Regions from separate parts of the Acetobacter sp. P5B1 genome, predicted to be linked through region 2. Evidence: riboswitches for the same ligand, from Rfam matches in the RefSeq annotation. Region 2 holds a riboswitch; the other holds the start of a gene.
The links. Region 2 has a riboswitch for cobalamin ahead of cobG (precorrin-3B synthase). Riboswitches for the same ligand answer to the same signal wherever they lie in the genome.
Positions count from the first base shown of each region.

Region 1: it holds a riboswitch for cobalamin, as region 2 does, so the genes downstream of both, KP703_RS10280 (TonB-dependent siderophore receptor) here and cobG (precorrin-3B synthase) in region 2, are expected to answer to the same signal.

Region 1 is NZ_JACRVS010000015.1:30,321-40,131, reverse strand. Features, by position in the region: gene KP703_RS10295 (hypothetical protein) at 1-212, shown strand, start outside; gene KP703_RS10290 (PepSY domain-containing protein) at 241-1,683, opposite strand; gene KP703_RS10285 (hypothetical protein) at 1,680-2,099, opposite strand; cobalamin riboswitch at 2,140-2,352, opposite strand; cobalamin riboswitch at 2,454-2,664, shown strand; gene KP703_RS10280 (TonB-dependent siderophore receptor) at 2,910-5,042, shown strand; gene KP703_RS10275 (mechanosensitive ion channel domain-containing protein) at 5,081-7,513, opposite strand; gene KP703_RS10270 (hypothetical protein) at 7,632-7,877, opposite strand; gene KP703_RS10265 (ABC transporter ATP-binding protein) at 7,967-8,743, opposite strand; gene KP703_RS10260 (ABC transporter permease) at 8,740-9,525, opposite strand; gene KP703_RS10255 (UDP-glucose/GDP-mannose dehydrogenase family protein) at 9,722-9,811, shown strand, end outside.
Region 2 is NZ_JACRVS010000007.1:84,091-93,901, forward strand. Features, by position in the region: gene KP703_RS06185 (cobalt-precorrin-6A reductase) at 1-407, shown strand, start outside; gene cobJ (precorrin-3B C(17)-methyltransferase) at 377-1,135, opposite strand; gene KP703_RS06195 (precorrin-2 C(20)-methyltransferase) at 1,132-1,857, opposite strand; gene KP703_RS06200 (precorrin-8X methylmutase) at 1,857-2,486, opposite strand; gene cobG (precorrin-3B synthase) at 2,489-3,721, opposite strand; cobalamin riboswitch at 3,848-4,093, opposite strand; gene KP703_RS06210 (aldo/keto reductase) at 4,215-5,270, shown strand; gene panC (pantoate--beta-alanine ligase) at 5,367-6,206, shown strand; gene KP703_RS06220 (RidA family protein) at 6,236-6,586, shown strand; tRNA gene KP703_RS06225 (tRNA-Asn) at 6,862-6,937, opposite strand; gene KP703_RS06230 (ABC transporter substrate-binding protein) at 7,059-8,105, shown strand; gene KP703_RS06235 (DMT family transporter) at 8,110-9,024, opposite strand; gene KP703_RS06240 (helix-turn-helix domain-containing protein) at 9,051-9,608, shown strand; gene KP703_RS06245 (pyridoxal phosphate-dependent aminotransferase) at 9,627-9,811, opposite strand, start outside.

The DNA of each region.
Region 1 (9,811 bases), on a different contig from region 2:
GCGGGGAGGGGGTGATTGCTCTCCAGTTTTCTGTGCCGCGCGTTTTGCAAAAAGGTGCTTATCATCTGGCCTATACCAATCACGGGGCCGGAGCAGATACGGTGTATCTGGTGAACTGCCTGCAACCGCAAGACCCGGGCATTCAGGTGCAGGGGCAAAAACGCTCAGCGGATCAGGCGTCTTATCAGCTTGATTTTGTTGTGACGCAGTAAGGGCTGTTTAAAAACTCTGTCAGGCTGGTCAGCCGGGCCTTTTCATCCGACTGAGGCGTATCAGTCTGAGGCGTCGGATACCGATAATGACGCCTGACAGAAACACGCACAGCACGCCACTCAGGAGCGGCAAGGCTATGCTCCAATGTGTGGGGGCGTCACGCAACCACGGCCAGAAATCGAGATCGTGAAACCCGTAAACCAGCCAGCGCGACTGGCGGGCTGGCTGATCCAGCATGGCCAGCGCCGCGCCGGATTGTGCATCCAGATAGATCAAGGTGCCGTCTGCGGCCTGCGCACGCCAGACGGGAAAATGCCGTTTATGCGTGGGGCGGCTGAAGTAATAGGCGTCTGCGCTGGTGAGGAGGGTCAGGCTCTCTGCTGTTTTAAGCAAGCCTGCAGGACGTAGAAACTGGACAAGTTGCCCTTTGGTGAGAGGGGCGGGGGCGAGTGTTTCGTGCAGCCTTTGAAAGCCAGATTTTTGCAGGGCTTGCAGGAAAACATGCCCGTCCAGCAAGGTGCTTTTCACGCCGGTCCAGCCGGTAGGGGCTGCGGTGTCAAGCCGGGAAAGCAGAGCCTGAATCTCTGCACCCGTCACGGTGCCGGTCACGCGCAACGGGTTCACCGCGTCCGGTTTGCTGTGGAACAGGCCGCCCGGTGACATGCTGAGCAGCCCGGTTGTTACCCAGAGCAGGGCCAGCACGCCAAACATCGTTCCACTGAGATGATGGACACAATGCCACCCCCGGTAAGGCGTAAAAGGGGACTTGCGCCGGAGCCGCAGAACGCCAATCCACAACCCGGTAACCGTCAGAAAAACGCCTGTGCCAGACAGAACAATCACGACCTGCTGCCAGAGAGAGGGATGTTTGCGCAGCACTGCCGGATAGAGCCAGTGTGGGATAGCGCCAACCCATGCCCATACGCGGGTCGTGCGGGTTGTAGCCTGCATGACCTCGCCTGTCAGAGAGGAGACGTAAACCTGCGTGTGGGGAACGTCCGGGAAGAGAAAACGATAAAATCCATGTTCCCGGCCATGAGTATCCAGAACCCACTGGTCGTCCGTGGTGAGGCCGTCAAACACTGGCTGACCTTGTGTGCCAGTCGTGCGGGCATAGCGTAGGGCGCTGGTGGCAGCATCTGCCGGGGGAATGCGGCCCGCAAGGCCTGTGCGCAGATCAAGCGCAAAAGGCGGCCCGTTTTCCGGGGTGAGCGTCAGAGCGGGTTCCTGCCCAACCATGCTGATCTGGAACGCCTGAAAGCGTTTATTCCTGTCGAGATCACGTAAATTCGGAAGGTGTGCAGGCCACTGGATTTCTGCCGGACCATGGGCAAGGGCACGGTCATCCGGCTGAGGCCATGTGTGCCAGAGCATGACAATGCCGGACGCGCACCAGCCTGCCATCAGCAGCCCCATGCCAAGCCCCAGCCATCTGTGCGTCAGATAAAGCGCTCTGCGGAGTGCCTTCATGCGGGGGCGTTATACAAAGCCATGGCGGCGGCCTGTGCGCCGCGTGCCCAATGCACGGCCACATAGGCCTGCACAATCTGCTGTGCGGCCTTGGGTGCCATATCCAGAGTGAACGAAGGCATGGCTTCGAGATACTCAGTGGCCGTTAGCAGAAGGGGGCGAAAAGCCTCTTCCAGCATGGCCCCGCGTTCCCGGTGTGTGGCGGGCAGGCGGGGTGTCAGTTTCAGGAAAAGCGCTTGGCCGTTGCGTGCAATAACGTCTTCCTGCTCCGGGGGTGGCAGCAAAGCCAGACGGGCGGCCTGCAGGGCATGGAAACGGGGCGGGCATGAGTGCAGCAGTCTGACAAAAGCCGGGTGGTAAGCCTCAGCCGTCCGATATGGGCGGGGCAAAGAGGAAAGGGGCGAGAACGGTCTCACTGTGTTTACTCCTGCCTTCCGGTACATCCCGCCCGGCGGCACGGTCCTGAACGACAACAGCAGGTCTCCTGGCTCGCGGATACGCATCTGAGCCTTACCTTCCCGGTTGTTCACCAGTGGCCTGCCGCGTGGCAGAAAAGGCCCAGACATACCGCCTACAGTTGCGGGAGCAGCGACCGACTGAGCCGTGCTTAACGGCCTACGGTCTTCCCTTTTAACCCGCTTGCGCGGGGCTGTTGACTGATGCGGGCAGAGTGTACGCAAACCCGGTTTTTCGCAACAGCAGGAATTAGGGGTCGTTTTTTATCATGCGTGTAGCCGCACTTTCGTTGACAAGCTTTTGCGGAGCATGTTTACGCTGCACCCAGCTATGGTGCCTTCAGGCTGTGTGTGCAGTCGGAGGGCTAAGAGGGAAATCGGTTCAAGCCGATGCTGCCCCCGCAACTGTAAGCTGAGAGGATTTGCGGCATCCATGCCACTCCCCGTGTGGGACATGGGGGGGAAGGCCGCTGCGAGATCCGAAGACCAGCGAGCCAGGAGACCTGCCATTGCCCGAAAGTCACGGACGGAGCTGCCATACGGGGTGATGTGGCGGCGAGGCACGGTTTGCTCAGTGCTTCCACCGCGGTGACGTTTTTTGGAGCGAACCCCGTGCGTCCACTCTCTTACGCCCTCAGTCTCCTGCTGGGCCTGAATTCCGTTTCCATCGTCTATGCGGCAACACCCGAGGGATCGGGAAATCCTGATGCCAGACCTTTGAAAAAAAACAGAGGTCCTCAGCAWAAAAAGCAGGAAMCCCCTGTGCCCGCCATGACGGCGGCAGGCGCGGAATATATTACCGCTTACGGCAAGACAGCGCCGCTTCAGGCCGTGCCAGCCGTCGGTGGCAAACTGGGGCTTTCCATCCAGCACACACCGGGCACCATTAATGTCGTGTCCCATGATCTGATGATGCAGCGTGGCTATGCGCAGGCCGAGGCGGCAGCAGACAGCGCCCCCGGTGTTTCGTCCGGTGGGTCTCCGGGTAGCCCGGCGCAGCTGATGATGCGCGGTTTTACCGGGAACCAGATCTTGGTGCTGCATGACGGCCAGTATTTTGGCCCCACCACCATGATCAACCGGCCCCAGAACAGCTTCAATCTGGAAAGTGTGCAGGTGCTCAAAGGCCCGTCCTCCGTGTTGTATGGGCAGGGGGCTGTGGGTGGCACGGTGGACATGCGTACCCGAAACCCGACCTTTGATGGCCCCCACGCCAATGCGCTTATCTCCTATGGCAGTTTCAATACATGGAATGCGGGCATAGGTGGCTCTGTGCCCATTACGCAAACGCTGGCATTGCGTACGGACTTCAGCCGCACGTCTTCTGACGGGTTTGTAAAAGGGGCTGATCCGCACTCGGATGATTTCACGACAACCCTGCTCTGGAAGCCGACATCCAAATTCACTGCCCGGCTGAGCATGGATTATCTGACAGACCGGCTTTCTACCTATTACGGTACACCGCTGGTGGATCTTTCCCAGACGGGCGGGCGTGTGGGCGGTCTGCTGAGTTCCAGTAAGGGGCTGGGCATTACCCGTGCATCCCTCTGGCGGTATTATAACGTGCGGGATGGTAAGGCCGGGTCCGTCAACGCCACGCCCACTTTGCATCTGGACTGGCGGGTGAACAGCCATGTTCTGTTTCATAACAGCAGCTACTTCATTTATTCCAAACGGCGCTGGAATAATGCGGAAAGCCTGACCTACCTCAACAGCCCCGGCAGCACGGACGCCGCAGGCAATGCCATTGCGCCGGGGCGTATCGGGCGAGACCGGTTTTATGTGTATCAAAACCAGCATCAGGTTGGGGATACGCTGCACGCGCAGTTTGATTTTTCCGTCTTCGGTATGAAGAACCGTTTTGTGCTGGGTGGGGATGCCTATTATCTGCGCTTTATCCGCAACCGTGGTTTTCCTTCGGCGGATTATGCGGACAGTGTGTCTCTGGCCAGCCCGGAATCCACGCAGCTTGGGTCTTTTGCGGGGGAATATCCCTTCATGAAATCTCCCACCACGATGGTGCAGGCAGGGCTGTTTTTGGAAGATGTTCTGACCATTCGCGATAATCTGCGGCTGGTGGGCGGTTTCCGGTATGACTGGCTTTCGCTCGACCGGCAGAACTACACGCAGGCCGGGCAGTTTAACGCGGCTACAAGTTTCAAAGGCCATTATAACCCGGATAATTTCCGCATCGGGCCAGTGTTCGATATTACGAAAAACATCAGCGTATATGGGGTTTATACGACAGGGGAAGATCCGCCGGGCTCCAACCTGTTTCTGGTTAACCGGGGGCAGTTCACCCGCCTCAGCCACTCCCGGCAGGGCGAAATTGGCGTAAAAGCTAGCCTGTGGGACGGACGCTTCACCACCACGCTGGCGCTGTATGACATCAGGCGGACCCGCATGCTGGTTTCTACCGGGCCGGATACGGTAGCGACCGCCGGTGTGCAGAAATCGCGTGGGGTGGAATGGCAGGGTGATTTGTCCCTCAACCGGCACTGGAGCCTGTCCGGCAACGTGGCCTACACCTATTCCCGCTACGGGTCATTTCATCCCAGCGCCTCGGTCGATGCATCGGGCAATCAGGTGCCAGATGTGCCTGCTGTTACGGCTAATCTGTGGGCTATCTGGTCCCGTGTGGGGGATCTGCCGCTCGATCTGGGGGCGGGGATGCGCTACGTGTCGGCTCGCAAAGGGGACTATGCGAATACGCTGTCTCTGAAGGATTATGCGCTGGTCAATGTTTTTGCAGGCTGGCATGCCTATAAAAACATTACGGTCTATGGCCGCATCGACAATATTGGCAACAAGCACTTTATCCAGTGGGCGGACACCAGCTACCCGAGTGAGGTCATGCTCGGTGCGCCCCGGTCCTTCTCCATCAGTGCGCAGGCGGATTTCTAAAAAGAAAAGGCCGGATGAGAAGCCCGGCCTTTTTTGTTCTACTTTGCGGGTTGGATGAGGGTGCTGGGCACCGTGACGGGTATCTGATTGTCCTGAAAGGCCTGCCACAAGGCAAACAGGGCCTCACTGCGCACTGTGGCAGTGTCCATCCCTACACGGGCGCGGGCGGTGCCGGTCAGAACGGCGGAGCCGTCCGTCACGGAGGTGATGCTGGCGGTTGGCACAGGCTGGTCTTCCACATTTTCGCAGCCTGCCAGCGTGCAGGTCATCACATTCATGGCTTTGTGCAGATCAGACGTAAACGGTACCTGCAGCGGGATGGTGAACACGCCCGGCTTTTCCGCCCGCGTGGCGTTGCGCACTGCGGAGGTGATGAATTGTGAGTTTGGCACAATCATCGTGGAGCCATCAGCCAGTTTGATATTGGTGGACCGCACGCTGATGCGCGCGACCTCACCATGCGCCCCGGCAATATCGACCACATCCCCAATGGAGACGGGGCGTTCGGCCATAAGAATAATGCCGGACACAAAGTTCTGCACAATGGACTGCAAGCCAAAACCGATACCAACGGACAGGGCGCTGACAACCCATGTCATGCTCTTGACCGTGACCCCGAGAGCGGAGGCCATGCACAGCCCGATGACGATCCACGCGCTGTAGGTCAGAATATTCAGGATGGAGGCCTGCGCGCCAATATCCAGCCGCGTGGTGGGGAAGAAGTGCAGGCGGAACCAGTTCCTGACAATCCGGATGGCGTAGTGGCCCAGGATAGGCAGCCCGGCGCACAGCAGCACGGCATCCAGCGAGAGGTTGAAGCTACCTTCCGTTGCGGCCTGCCCTTTAAAGATGGACAGAATACGACGGCCAACCTGAGAGGGATCAAAATCTGCACCCGCCGTGGCGACAGAAAAGGCGACAACCAGCAAAAAAACGCTGATCAGCCCGGGGATAACCACACTCGCCTGATCCACCAGCCGGGCAGGGAGGCCCAGCCTGACCAGATGGGCACCAACCGGCGCTCTGGAGGGGAACACGCTGCTACCCAGTGCGGTGGCCAGCAGGGCCACCAGCAGCAGGCCCGTCATGGTGATGGCCATGACGGAGACCCACGAGATGATGGTGTATCCCAGCGGGATATAACCCGTCAGCACGGCCCCCCAGCAGACAATGGCGATGGTGGTGACAAGTGTTCTTAAAAGCGGGGCGATCTCGGCAGAATTGGTCTCAGGATTATCCTGCTGGGCCGACAGGCGCAGCTGACGCGGGATGGCAAACAGCAGCGGGCTGACGGCGAGCGTATAAAGACCATCCAGAAGCTGAATGGGCAGGAGCCCCAGCCCGCTCTGGGTATCCACATAACGCAGGACGCCGCGCACAATCAGGGCGGAGGCAAACCAGAAGGGGAAGAGGCGCAGGTTGCGCGCCAGCGTGTCCGGCATGGGGAAGACGCGCCATTCCGGCCTGCGGGAGAGGATGCTCATGCCCAGTTCCAGCACAAACCCGCACAGTGGAACCTGCGCTGCCACCATATCGGCCAGAGCGGAGAGATCATCCGCGACGGCATCATTATTAAAGCTGATGGCGTTCCAGATGATTTGAAACGCCCCGCCCCATGCGACAACGCCAATGAGTGAACAAATGACGGCAGCTGTAATGGGGCGAATGCGGCCTGTCGGCAGAAAGCGGGAGACCAGCATCCGTACGGGCGTATGGCAGAAAAAATGCAGCGCCAGCAGCAGGCCGGAGAGCGCCAGCGCCCCCAGCGTGAGTAACGCATGCTGGCCGGTAAAGGCATTTTTCAGCACCACACCAATCTCGGAGACCAGAGAGGCTGCACGGTCCCTATCCTGTTTGGCGGTGCTGGAAAGCTGAGACCAGAAATTAACCCCAAGCGGCGTTGGGAAACGCTGCGTCATGGTGGCCTGCTGGATGGCCGTGCCATGCTGGCGCAGTTCCTGCATGAGTTGCTGGGCTTCCAGCTGGTAAAGCCGCAGGCGGGTGATGCGGCCGGAAATGTCCTGCTGTCTGGCCGTCAGCATTTTGCGCTGCTCGGTAATGGAGGCGGGTTCAGAGGCTTCCGGCTTCCCCAGAATATCGACAAAGCTCTGATACACGCTCTCATACGGCTTGATCTGCGTCAGCAGAGCATCCGTCTTGGTGGCAACCGCCGTTGCGCGGCGCAGCAGCATGTTCAGGGCGTTGGTATTCTGGGTGGTGGAGTAATCTTTTCGACTGCCAACATAGATCGCGCGGATCTCATCCCCCATCGCATTCAGCGTCGCATCAGACGCAAAAAGCGTGATGTCTGCAATCAGGGGGGCGGGCGTTTGGGCCGGAGAGGCGGGTTGTGTGGCAGGTGTTTCGGGCTGTGCCGCCCGTGCCGCCGGGCCTGAAAGTATCGGGTGGAAAAGCCCCGCCAGAACCAGACATAAAACAGAAAAAAGAATGCGGAACGGCTGGCGAGTCATAAGGCTTCTCTAAACTCCGGCACAGGGAACATGGAGGTCCAACGTGCCAGAGAACCCGGAGGTTGCGAAGAGAAGGCTCTCAGGAGCGGAGGCGGTGAGCCTCCCGGTCAGGCTGAGATCAGGAAGAAGACGTCTTTTTGCTCTTCTTGCCGTCTTTGCTTTTGTCGTTTTTATGCATCTGGAGCGGGTCGGCGTCATCTGCTTTGGTGGATTTGCCGGTTTGCGCTGTTTCCTGCAGATGGTCCTTGTAGCCGTATTTTTCCCACTCTGCTGCCGTCGTCATGTGGCGCGGCTCACTCTTGCCGAACATCCCGCAGGAGCAGAGCGTAAAAGCACATACCAGCATCAGAACCGCGTGTTTCATGGTCTTGTTCCTGTGTTTCAATCCGGTTGTGCTTCTATCTCACCCGGCGGGGAGGGGAGCAAGTGGAAAAGTCCGCCAAAGCGCACCGTTTAGCGGCGGAGTTCCATGGTAATGGGGCCTTCTCGCCGCCCGTGGGTAAACTGGTCCACCATGGCGTTCCCGCTGTTCATCAGCGAGCTTGCCGGCCCCTGCCAGATCAGCTGGCCCTTGTAGAGCATGGCGGCCTCATCCCCGATGCGCTGGGCGGAGGCCATGTCATGCGTAATGGCAATGGCGGTGGAGCCAAGTTTTTTCACACAGTCCACAATCAGCCCGTCAATCACAGCACCCATAATGGGGTCCAGCCCGGTTGTGGGTTCGTCAAAAAACAGAATGTCCGGCTGGGCGGCAATGGCGCGGGCCAGGCCGACCCGCTTTTGCATGCCGCCGGAGAGTTCGGACGGGTAGAGTTCTCCAACGGTCGGGTCCAGCCCCACCTGTGCGAGGATGCTCCCGGCGTGGCCACGGGCGTCCTTGCGATTCAGCCGTTTGAGCGCCAGCAGGCCGAAGGTCACGTTCTCCCACACCGGCAGACTGTCAAACAGCGCGCCGTTCTGGAACAGCATGCCAATCTTGCCGCGCAGGGCGTCCTGCCTGCGGGGGGAGGCGGTGATCATGTCCTCGCCATCAATCTCAATGCTGCCCGCATCGGGCGTAATCAGCCCCAGAATACAGCGCAGCAACACGGATTTCCCGCTGCCGGAACCGCCGATAATCACAAAGGACGTGCCGGGCATGACATCCAGATTGATGCCATCCAGCACCTTTTTGGAACCGAAGGACTTGTGAAGGTCCCGGATACGGATTTTGGGGAGGGTGCCGGTCATTGTGAGAAGAACAGATCCGTCAGGAGGTAATCAAAGGCCAGTAGCAGGATGGATGCGGCCACCACGGCGGAGGTCGTGGCGGTGCCAACGCCTTCCGCGCCGCCTTTGCTGTTATAGCCGTAATAGCAGCCCATCAGCGCAATCAGGAAGCCGAACAGGGCGGCTTTGACCAGCCCGACGGTCACATCAATCACCTTCACGGAATTCAGCGTGGCGGTGATGTAGGCATGGGGAGAAAAGCCGAGCTTGACGACGGAGACGGTAAAGCCCCCGGCCACACCCAGCACGTCCGCCACCAGCACCAGCAGCGGCAGGGCAATAATGCCCGCCAGCAGGCGCGGGGCAACCAGATATTTCATGGGGTTGGTGGAGAGCGTGGTGAGCGCATCCACCTGATCCGTCACCCGCATGGTGCCAATTTCCGCCGCCATGGCCGCACCTACGCGGCCCGCGACCATCAGCCCGGCCAGAACCGGCCCCAGTTCACGCGTTACGGCCAGCACCACAATGCCGGCAATGGCGCTCTGCACATGGTACTGCGCAAAGCCGGTGTAGGATTGCAGGGCAATCACGCCGCCGGAGAACAGGGCCGTGAGGGCCACCACAGGCAGCGAGAAAAACCCGGTTTCCAGAAACGTGGACAGGAACACGCGCCCGTAGAACGGTGGCCTGACGATATGAGAGAGGCCGGAGAGGGCAAACAGGGTCAGAGAACCCGCCGCGCGTATCAGGCCGAGGGTAGTACGGCCCAGTTTGGCCACAAGATCGAGCAACATATCCATCCGGTCAGGCGGTCCGGTCCTGTTTCTTGGTGAATGATAAGAAGCGTCAAGCCGTAGCGTGAAGTCAGGGGGCCGTCAAAGGTCGGGTTATAAAAATGCGACATCAAGCATTGCGACATCCGCCCGCTAAGGGCATTGGTGTCAGCCAGTTTTGAAGTCCACCCTATGGATAATGAGTAAGGCAGGAGGGCAGGGAATGCGCATAGCCATGATCGGCGGCGGGTATGTCGGGCTTGTATCAGGCGCGTGTTTTGCCGAGTTCGGCATTAATGTCGCGATTGTTGAA
Region 2 (9,811 bases):
CCCCCGCAGGTTATGGCCAGCACCCCTTGCGGGTTTTTCTGACAACCGGACGCAAGGAGGTCGCACCGTTCTGCGCTGCCCCGCAACACACCTATCTGCTGCGCTCCATTGATGCACCAGACCCAACCAGCCTGCCCCCGCACACCACATGCCTGTCCGCGCGCGGACCGTTTGATTACGCGGCAGAACTGGCGGTGATGCAGGCGCATCATATTGATATTCTGGTCACCAAAAACTCTGGCGGAACGGCAACCTTTCCAAAACTGGAAGCGGCTCGCACCCTGCATTGCCCGGTGATTATGGTTGAGCGCCCGCCACACCCTGCCTGCCCGAGAGTAGACACGCCGAAAGAGGCTATGGCGTGGCTGCAAACGCATCAGACCGCCTCAACCTTGCGCGACGTATAAAACCACACGCTCCCGTCTGGACGCGGGATCAGATGACTGGCTACACAGCCAATCAGCACCAGCGTGCTCATATCCGCCCATGTGGCATCAGCTTCTGCCAGAGTGGACAAACGTACGGCCTCATCTTCCCGCCCCATGGCCCGCGCAAAAGCAACCGGGATTGATCCCGGCAGGCATCCGCGCAAATGGTCCAGAGCCTCGCCCAACTGCGTCGGGCGTGCTTTGGAGCGCGGATTATACAATGCAATCACAAACCCGGCCTCTGCAGCCAGAGACAGCCTGCGCAAAACAACAGACCAAGGCTTGAGGTTATCAGAAAGCGACATCACACAGAAATCGCCCCCCAGAGGCGCTCCCAGCCGTGCCGATGCAGCCAGAACCGCGCTGACACCGGGGACAACCGTAATCTCAAGCCCGCGCCATTCCTGCGGCCCATGGTCTACGGCCTCAAACACGGCGCTGGCCATGCCGAACACGCCTGCATCCCCACCGGACACGACAGCAACATGCCGCCCCTGCATGGCCATTTCCAACGCATGACGCGCCCGCTCAAGTTCCACCCGGTTATCCGAACTGTGCCGCACAACTGATGCAGGCGCCTCAACGCGCTCCACATACGGCCCATAGCCAACCAGATCCGTCGCCCGACTGAGCGCCTGATTAGCCTGTGGCGTGCGCTGTAGCACATTGCCCGGTCCCAGCCCGATAATGCTGACAGACCCCGTCATCGGACACCCTTTCTGCCAGGAACCAACGCCAGTGAAAAATAGGGCGCAGGCCCTTCCTGCTCTGCCAGAGGCAAACACCGCGCCTCTGGCTGTGTGCCGCGTTCCACATAAACAGCTTCTGGCAAACGCCCTGCCTGTGTCAGCGCCTTACGTAATTTTGGCATATTGCGGCCAATCTTCATCACCACAGCGGCATCGGCCTTTTCCAGCCAGTGCGCCAGATCCTCTTCCGGCATGGTGGCGGGCAGCACGCACAACACATCATCCCCATGCGTCATAGGCCGCGCCGCCTGTGACCAGCATCCGCTCATGGCGGAAATGCCCGGCACAACCTGCGTTGCAAACCGGCTGCGCAAGCGGTCAAACAGATACATAGCTGAGCCATACAGAAAGGGATCACCTTCGCAGAGCAGAGCCACATCCTTCCCCTGTTCCAGAACGGTGGCCAGATCCTGCGCGCAGCGGTCATAAAACGCGTTCATGTCCGTATGATATGCGGGATCTTTGACGGAAATCTCGGTTGTAAACGGATACGCCAGCCGGATTTCCTGCGTGGTTGGGGCAATATGCGCCTGTGCAATACGCCGGGCATGACCCTGCGTGTCATGCCGACAGAAATACGCCACCGCCGGTGCTGCTTGCAGGACTTTCACTGCCCGTAGCGTCATCAGGTCCGGGTCACCCGGCCCGACACCCACCACATGCAACGTGCCGTGCGCCATCACTCAACCTCACTTGCAAGTGCGTTCACGGCCGCCGCGGCCATGGCGCTGCCTCCCAGCCGCCCGTGCACAACCAGCCATGGAACATCGTGTCTTTTTGCAAGAGCGTCCTTGGATTCCGCAGCGCCCACAAAGCCGACTGGCAAACCGATAATAGCCGCAGGCTTCGGTGCACCGGCATCCAGAAGTTCCAGCAAGTGGAACAACGCCGTGGGGGCATTACCGATTGCTACCACGGCCCCGGCCAGTTTCTCCCCCCACAAATCCAGCGCGGCAGCGGAGCGCGTATTGCCAATCTCCTTAGCCAGTTCCGGTGTGCGGGTATCCCGCAGGGTACACACGACCTCATTCTCCGCAGGCAGACGGGCACGGGTAATACCATGCGCGACCATCTCGGAATCACAAAGAATAGCACAGGATTTTTTAAGGGATGCTCTTGCTGAAGAGACGAAATCCTCCGTCATCGCCACAGACTGCGCCACATCCACCATGCCGCATGCATGAATGATCCGGACGACGATTTGCGCCTGCTCAGGCGAAAAGCCGCGCAGGTCCGCTTCTGCCCGGATGGTGGCAAAGGAGCGTTTATAAATAGCGGCTCCATCCCGAATATAATCATAAGCCTGCATATTCAAACGTCTCCTTTAGGCAGAGCCTGCAAAAAAGCTCTTACATCTTCAGTTTTTGGCAGAATACAAATCGGCTCATCGCTGGCCGTGCCCTGCAGCACCATGCCATAGCCCTCACTCCCGGCAACCAGCGTGACCGTTGCGGCACCGGGATGCGCACAGCCCTTACGACAGCCCGATACATGCAGATCGGCTTTATCCGGCAGGAACGGCGCAAGGACCAGCGCATCGCGCCCCACATCTCCAGCAGCCTGCGCACATCCCGGCGCGCCAATGCAGGCATAAACGCGCAGGCGTGCATCATCAGGGTGCGTGATCATTCCAGAAATTTCAGGATTTTTTTTCAGACCGGCAAAAACAAGCCCAGACCATGCCGTCATCCGCAACACGCCATCTCCTTGCTGCGCAACGTGCGCACAGGCGCGAAGCGTTGTAGCCGTCAGACGCCCTAGCGGCGCTACGGCAGCATAAGCTGAGCCTGTCAGATGGCCTGCCCGCGCGGCAAGAAGGCTTCCGTTCTGCATTTCTGCCCCGGCGGCTGACACGCCCCTAAGTCCAATTTCTGCAAACAGCTGTTTCCCGATAGCTGGCTCGCGAAGAGGCCGCTGCGTTTCACCGCGTTTTACAAAAGCCTCCGCCAGAGCAAGGGCTATCTGCACGCCCTCATGCACGGTCTGCGGCTCTGAGCAGCTACTCCCACACACCACGCGCCAGCCAGCCTCTGAGGATGCCGTGCTTTCAACAGCCTGAAGCATAATATCGGCACGCAGAGATCCTGTCGGGAAAAATCCGCCGCCATCAACGCAAAAACCAAATTTATCAGGCAGGGCAGAAAGAGACGGATGGTCTATCAAGCCGCTCCGTAGAGCGTCAGCACACAGCATAGTCTCTGTCGCACAGGCAGGATCTATCCCCGCCAGAGGAGAAACCTGAAGAGCAAGGCGTCGCTCGGTTTCCGGGTCAGCCTGTCCCAGACCAGCCGCAATCATACGCTGCGGGAAAGCGTGCGCTGCTTCCAGACTAAAGCCGCGCAGTTGCACGTTGCCCCGGTTGGTCAGGCTGATCTGTCCATTGCCGTCCTGTTCCGCAACATCTGCCAGCAGATGGGCCTGCGCTGCTGTCATCCGGCCCAGAGGCGGACGCACGCGCACCAGCCAGCCGTCCGCCGCCTGCATGGGCGCAAACAGGCCGGGACACCATCCTTTGACCACAGGTGCAGAAAATGCGGCCGACATGAACACCCTTCAGGCAACACACCGCACAAAGCGGCATGGGGGTGCAGTTCCAAGGCCGCCCGGACAAGCCAGACGGTAGCGCGCATCGCAACGCGCCATCACGCACTGGACACCCCGCCAGGCATGACACTCCAGAAATCAGATGGCAGGTCTCCTGGCTGATGACACAAAACCACCGGTTTTCCGGGGGCTTCTCACTCGTTCCATACCTTCCCGGAGAGGTCTCCAGTGGTACAACACCCTGTGGCAGAGTGCTGGAACAAGCCTGATGTCACATACAGTTGCGGGGGCAGCGACGGCCAAGAAACAGCGGAGTTCTCACCGTACTTCCCTTTTCATCCCAAAGCGGGAACCATCGCGTCCTGTTAAGCAGGCTCTCCGGGAGATGTCAAAACACTGTGTACGCAGCCCTGCACTCTTGAAACAAAGGCCCTGAGCCGTCAGCTCTCAAGGGGCTCATACCTTACCCGCCACACGCACGGAGAACAGAATGATGCAGTATCGCCAGCTCGGTCGGTCCGGCCTGCGTATTTCCGCCTTTACCCTTGGCACCATGACATTCGGGGGCAAAGGCTCTTTTGCCAAAACCGGCAATACCGATACAGCGGGGGCCCGCCGCCTGATTGACCTGTGTCTGGATGCTGGCATCAACATGTTTGATACAGCAGACGTCTATTCCACCGGAGAGTCTGAAACCATTCTGGGAGAAGCCCTGAAAGGTCGCTCGCAGGAAACTCTGGTGACGACCAAAGCCCGCTTTCGCATGCAGGACGGTCCGAATGGGGAAGGCTCTTCCCGCCTGCATCTGATTGCCGCGTGTGAAGCCAGCCTGAAGCGTCTGGGCCGGGACCATATTGATCTGTACTATCTGCATGAATGGGACGGCCTTACCCCACTGGATGAAACGCTGGAAGCGCTGGATACCCTGACCCGTGCGGGCAAAATCCGCTATGCAGGCGTTTCCAATTTCTCCGCATGGCAGGTGATGAAAACGCTTTCCGTCGCTGAACGGAACCGGCTGATTGCCCCTGTCTCCCAGCAGATTTATTACTCCCTGCAGGCGCGGGATGCGGAGTATGAACTACTGCCCGCCGCTGTTGATCAGGGGCTTGGGGTGCAGGTCTGGAGTCCGCTGGCAGGTGGCCTGCTGTCCGGCAAGTATCGCCGTAACCAGCCCACCCCGCAGGGCCGCCAGCTTGAAGATTTTGGTGAACCGCCGGTGCATGACAAGGAAAAGCTGTTCGATATTGTCGAAGTGCTGATTGCTGTTGGCGAAGAGCATGGCGTATCCGCCGCCCAGATCGCTCTGGCATGGACCATGCACCGGCCGGCTATTACGTCCGTCATTATCGGCGCGCGCACGGAAGACCAGCTAAAAGACAACCTGAAAGCTGCCGAACTGGTGCTGTCGGAAGACCAGTTGAGCCGCCTCAATCAGGCCAGCCTGCCGCCCCTGCTTTATCCATACTGGCATCAGGCCAGCACTGCCGCCAGCCGGTTGAGCGCTGCGGACCGGGTGCTGCTGGAACCGTTCCTGAAAACACAGTAAGACGGGCGCAGGCCGGACAGCCGCCCTCCTCGGTTTTCTCGTGCATAAACCGTGCGGGCGGCTGTCCTTCCCTTTTATCGCAAACCGGGATGCGTCATGAAGCTTGTGAGAACCAGACACGAACTGGCCGAAATTGTCACGCAGTGGCACCATGAGGGTGAAACAATCGGGCTGGTGCCCACCATGGGGTCTTTGCACGAAGGCCATCTGACGCTGGTGCGCGCACTGGACGGCAAAGCCACCCGCCGGATTGTGACGATCTTCGTCAACCCGATCCAGTTCAACAACCCGGATGATTTCCAGCTTTACCCCCGCGGTCTGGAGGCCGACGAAGCGCTTCTGGCAGAAACCGGCGTGGTGGACGTTCTGTACGCCCCGGATGAAACGCAGATCTACCCGCCCGGCTTTTGCACCCGTATCAGCGTGTCCGGCCCTGACCGGATGCTGTGCGGCGGAGACCGGCCCGGCCATTTTGATGGCGTTGCAACAGTTGTCACCAAGCTGTTCATGCAAACCCGTGCCGACATCGCGGCTTTTGGGGAAAAAGATTTCCAGCAGCTCTGCATTATCCGTCGGGTGGTGACGGATCTCGACCTGCCTCTCACTATCCTGCCGGTTCCCACCGTGCGGGAAGCGGATCATCTGGCTTTATCCTCACGGAATAAACGCCTCACCCCGGCCCAGCGGGAACAAGCCAGCCATCTGCCGAAGGCTCTGATGGACTGCCTTGCGGCTCTGAAAGCTGGCCAGCCTGTTACCGCCGCTCTGGAACACTGCACACAGACCCTGAAAGATGCGGGTTTTACCGTGCACTATCTGGATCTGCGCTCTGAAAAATCACTTGGCACTGTTGAAAAGGCTGAGGTCGGTTCGCGACTTTTTGTCGCCGCCAGTCTGGGCGATGTCCGGCTGATTGATAACATGCCGGTGGTCTGAAACCATTTTGCACACACAGGGAAAACCCCATGACGATTACACGCCTTGACCCCGAAGAACGCCTGACAGGCGCAGTAATTTATAACGGACTGGTGCATCTGGCCGGCCAGGTCGCAGATGATGCCTCTGCGGATGCAGAAGGGCAGATGGCGGACATTCTGCGGCAGGTTGATGCCCTATTGGCCAAAGCGGGCACAGATAAAAGCCGCCTGCTCTCCGTGCAGATTTTTCTGGCAGATATGAACGACATGGCGGGCATGAACCGGGCATGGGATGCCTGGCTGGACCGTGACAACAAACCTGCCCGCGCCACCGTGGAAGCCAAACTCGCCAACCCGGACTGGCGCGTGGAACTGACCGGCATCGCCGCTCTGCGCTGAGGCTGACAAAAAGGCTGCTTTCTTCCGGGTGAAACGGAAAAGAGCAGCCTTTCTGGTTTCATAAACACATAGCGCCGCCCACAGCGGATTTGCCATGACGGATGCTTTGAACGGATTTTTTGGGAAGCATGAAGAGCGCAGCAGTCTGGGACTGAAACGGTCAGCCAGAACGCGTTCCACTGGAATCAGAACAACAGACCTCTCGACGCAAACTGCATAGCAAAATGCCATAGCTTACAGCGTAAAAATCTATTTTGAATTTTAAGAAGAAAGGCTGGCTCCCGAAGTAGGACTCGAACCTACGACCCAGCGATTAACAGTCGCTTGCTCTACCAACTGAGCTATTCGGGATCAGCGAGGCATCGTATAACCGTGATCCGGGGGTGCCGTAAACCCCCTTTTTTCATTTTTTTTGTGTTGCATGTTTTTATGAGCAGACGACGCTGAAAACCCCGCGTGGTAAGAAAGAAGCATGAGCGCACAAGGACCTTCCTCCGACCCGGCCTTCCGCCGCCGAATTGTTCTGACCAGCCTTGCCGGGCTGGCCATAGCGGGAGCCGTGGGTGCGTTTGAACACCACGCGCATAATCGGCCACCACGCAAGCAGCCGGATGGCCAGTATCGCAAACTCAAGCTGATCTGGCCGCACTCGGACACAGCCCCGGTGCTGGCCGTGGCGTATCAGAAGGGGTTTTTTGCCCGCTACAGTCTGGATGTGGAAAGCGTTTCCACCCCGCAAAATGGGAATGAGGCACTGGATGCGTTGGCGGCCGGTAAAGCGGACTATGCCGTCGCGCCTGCGTTAACCTGGCTCCCTCGTCTGTATGGCGGTCTGCCTGCCAGCCTCATACTGGGCATTCAGCCCGGCACGTTCCGCCTGCTGGTGCGGCGGGGGGCAAACATCACCCGGCTGGACCAGCTTGTGGGTCGCACAGTGGCCATGCCGGATAAGAATGCTGCGGATAAATTTTTCTTCGCCATCATGATGCGCCGCAAGGGCATTAATGCCATGGGCGGCATTACCTGGACTGATATGCCAGCAGACCAGATGGTTGACTCCGCCCGCGCGCGCACCATTGATGCCGTCGTGGCGCATGACCCGCTGGCCTGGCAACTGCTGAACGGCCATGCGGACCTGTTTTCTGAACTGGTTGGCAGCAATACGGGCCATTATGCGGACCGCACCAGTCTGATCCTTGGAGCCTCAAAGGCCGCGCTGGACACGGACCCGGATGCTGCAACCGCGTTGACTCTGGCTCTGCGCGATGCCGCAAAATGGGCCAATCAGCACCGGGATGAAGCCGCGACACTCGTCGCCGATGACTCCGCAGATGTCAGCACCGACGCCATGCGCGCCATGCTGCATCATCAACCCGCCATCAGCCCGGTGACGGGTCATGCACTACGCGAGCAGATGGCCCAGTATTGTGATGAATTGCAACTGATCGGCCTGCTCCCCGATACAGAAGCTGCCTCTGCGATTGCCCGGCGTTCGACCCGCAATGTGCTGAACGGCTGATTTGTCAGGGCAGTTCAGGGTCTTTCTTACGACGCGGCAACCGGATTTCACTCGCCAGAACCCCCAGCACAATCAGCCCAGCGCCCGCTATGGCCAGTGGCGGCAGACGCTCTCCGGCAATACGCCCCACAAGTCCGGCCCAGACCGGCTCCCCTGCGTAAATAACCGTCGCCCGCGTGGCGGAAATGGTTTTCTGCGCCCAGTTCATAGCGAACTGGATCACCGCACTCATCACCCCCAGCCCCACGCCGGACGCCACCCACACCCATGAGAAAGCCGGGATATGTTCCCCCGCTACCGGCATGAAGGCCAGCGCCAGAATGCCAGCCACCAGCAACTGCACAATGGTCACGCGGCGACTATCCACGCGCAGCGCGTAGCGGCTGATCAGAATGATTTCACCCGCTATGGAGACCGCACCAAGCAAGGTCGCAATCTCACCGGGGCTGAAGCTCAGGCCGCTGGCGGCGTCCGGCCCGGTCAGGCAGATCAAACCGACGAAAGCAATCAGAACGCCCACCCAGCTCATCATATGCGGCCTGCGTTTGAGCACGGCCCACTGCAAAAACGGCACCATCGGCACGTACAAAGCCGTGATAAAAGCGGACTGACTGCTGGAAATGGTTTTCAGGCCCAGCGTCTGGAAGGTGTAGCCCAGAAAGACGCCAACCCCGATCATGCACCCGGCCTTCAGCTCATACCGTGTCATCCCCGCCAGCGATTTGCGGAACAGCAGCAAAGACATCAGGCCTGCCGTAAGAAACCGTACGCCCACAAAAAACAGCGGGCCAGTATGCTCCATGGTATGGTGGATGATCAGGAACGTTGCCCCCCACAGCATGGTGATCAGGACAAGTATGATCTCCTGTTTCGACAGGAACTTGACGTGAGAGCCAGAGGCGGGTGGAGTCTTGATCATAGTTAGCAGCGTATATGGGCACTATAATGCACAATCAACCCCCACGATCTGATGTTTTGAAATATGTGGGGACAAATCTGCGTCGCCTGCGCAAAGACGCTGGCCTCAGTCAGGAAGCTCTGGCCAATGCATCCGGCATCAGCCGCCGCATGATTGTGAGTCTGGAAGCCGGGACCGCCAATATCAGTCTGGGCAGTCTGGACCGTCTGGCAGAAGCACTGGACACAACCTTTCTCAAACTGGTGAGCAATCCGGACCGCGAATTACGCCGCATTGAGGAAGTGATGTGGCGGGGTAAAACACCCTCCAGCAAAGCAACCTTGCTTGGGGCAGCCCCCGCCCGGCAGGATACGCAGCTGTGGCTATGGTCTCTTGCACCGGGGGAACGCTATGTGGCGGAACCCGACCCGGAAGGCTGGCATGAAATGATTTTTGTGCTGGAAGGGACACTCACCATTGAGTTCGATACAGAGACTCAGCTTGTGAATGCTAATGATTTTACAATTTACAACAGCGCCCAGAATTATGCCTACCTGAACGCAGGCAAGAAAACCGTGCGCTTCCTGCGCACGGTTTCATCCTGAAGAAAAAGGGCGACCTGTTCAGCGCAGATTGCTAACAAAACGCTCCAGACGCTGACAGGCTTCCATCAGGTCGGCATCGCTGGTGGCACAAGACAGACGCAGGTAGGGCGACTGCCCGAAGGCACTCCCCGGCACGGCGGCAACATACTCTTCTTCCAGCAGCGCCAGCGCGAAATCATGATCCGTTTCCAGCCGGGCACCGC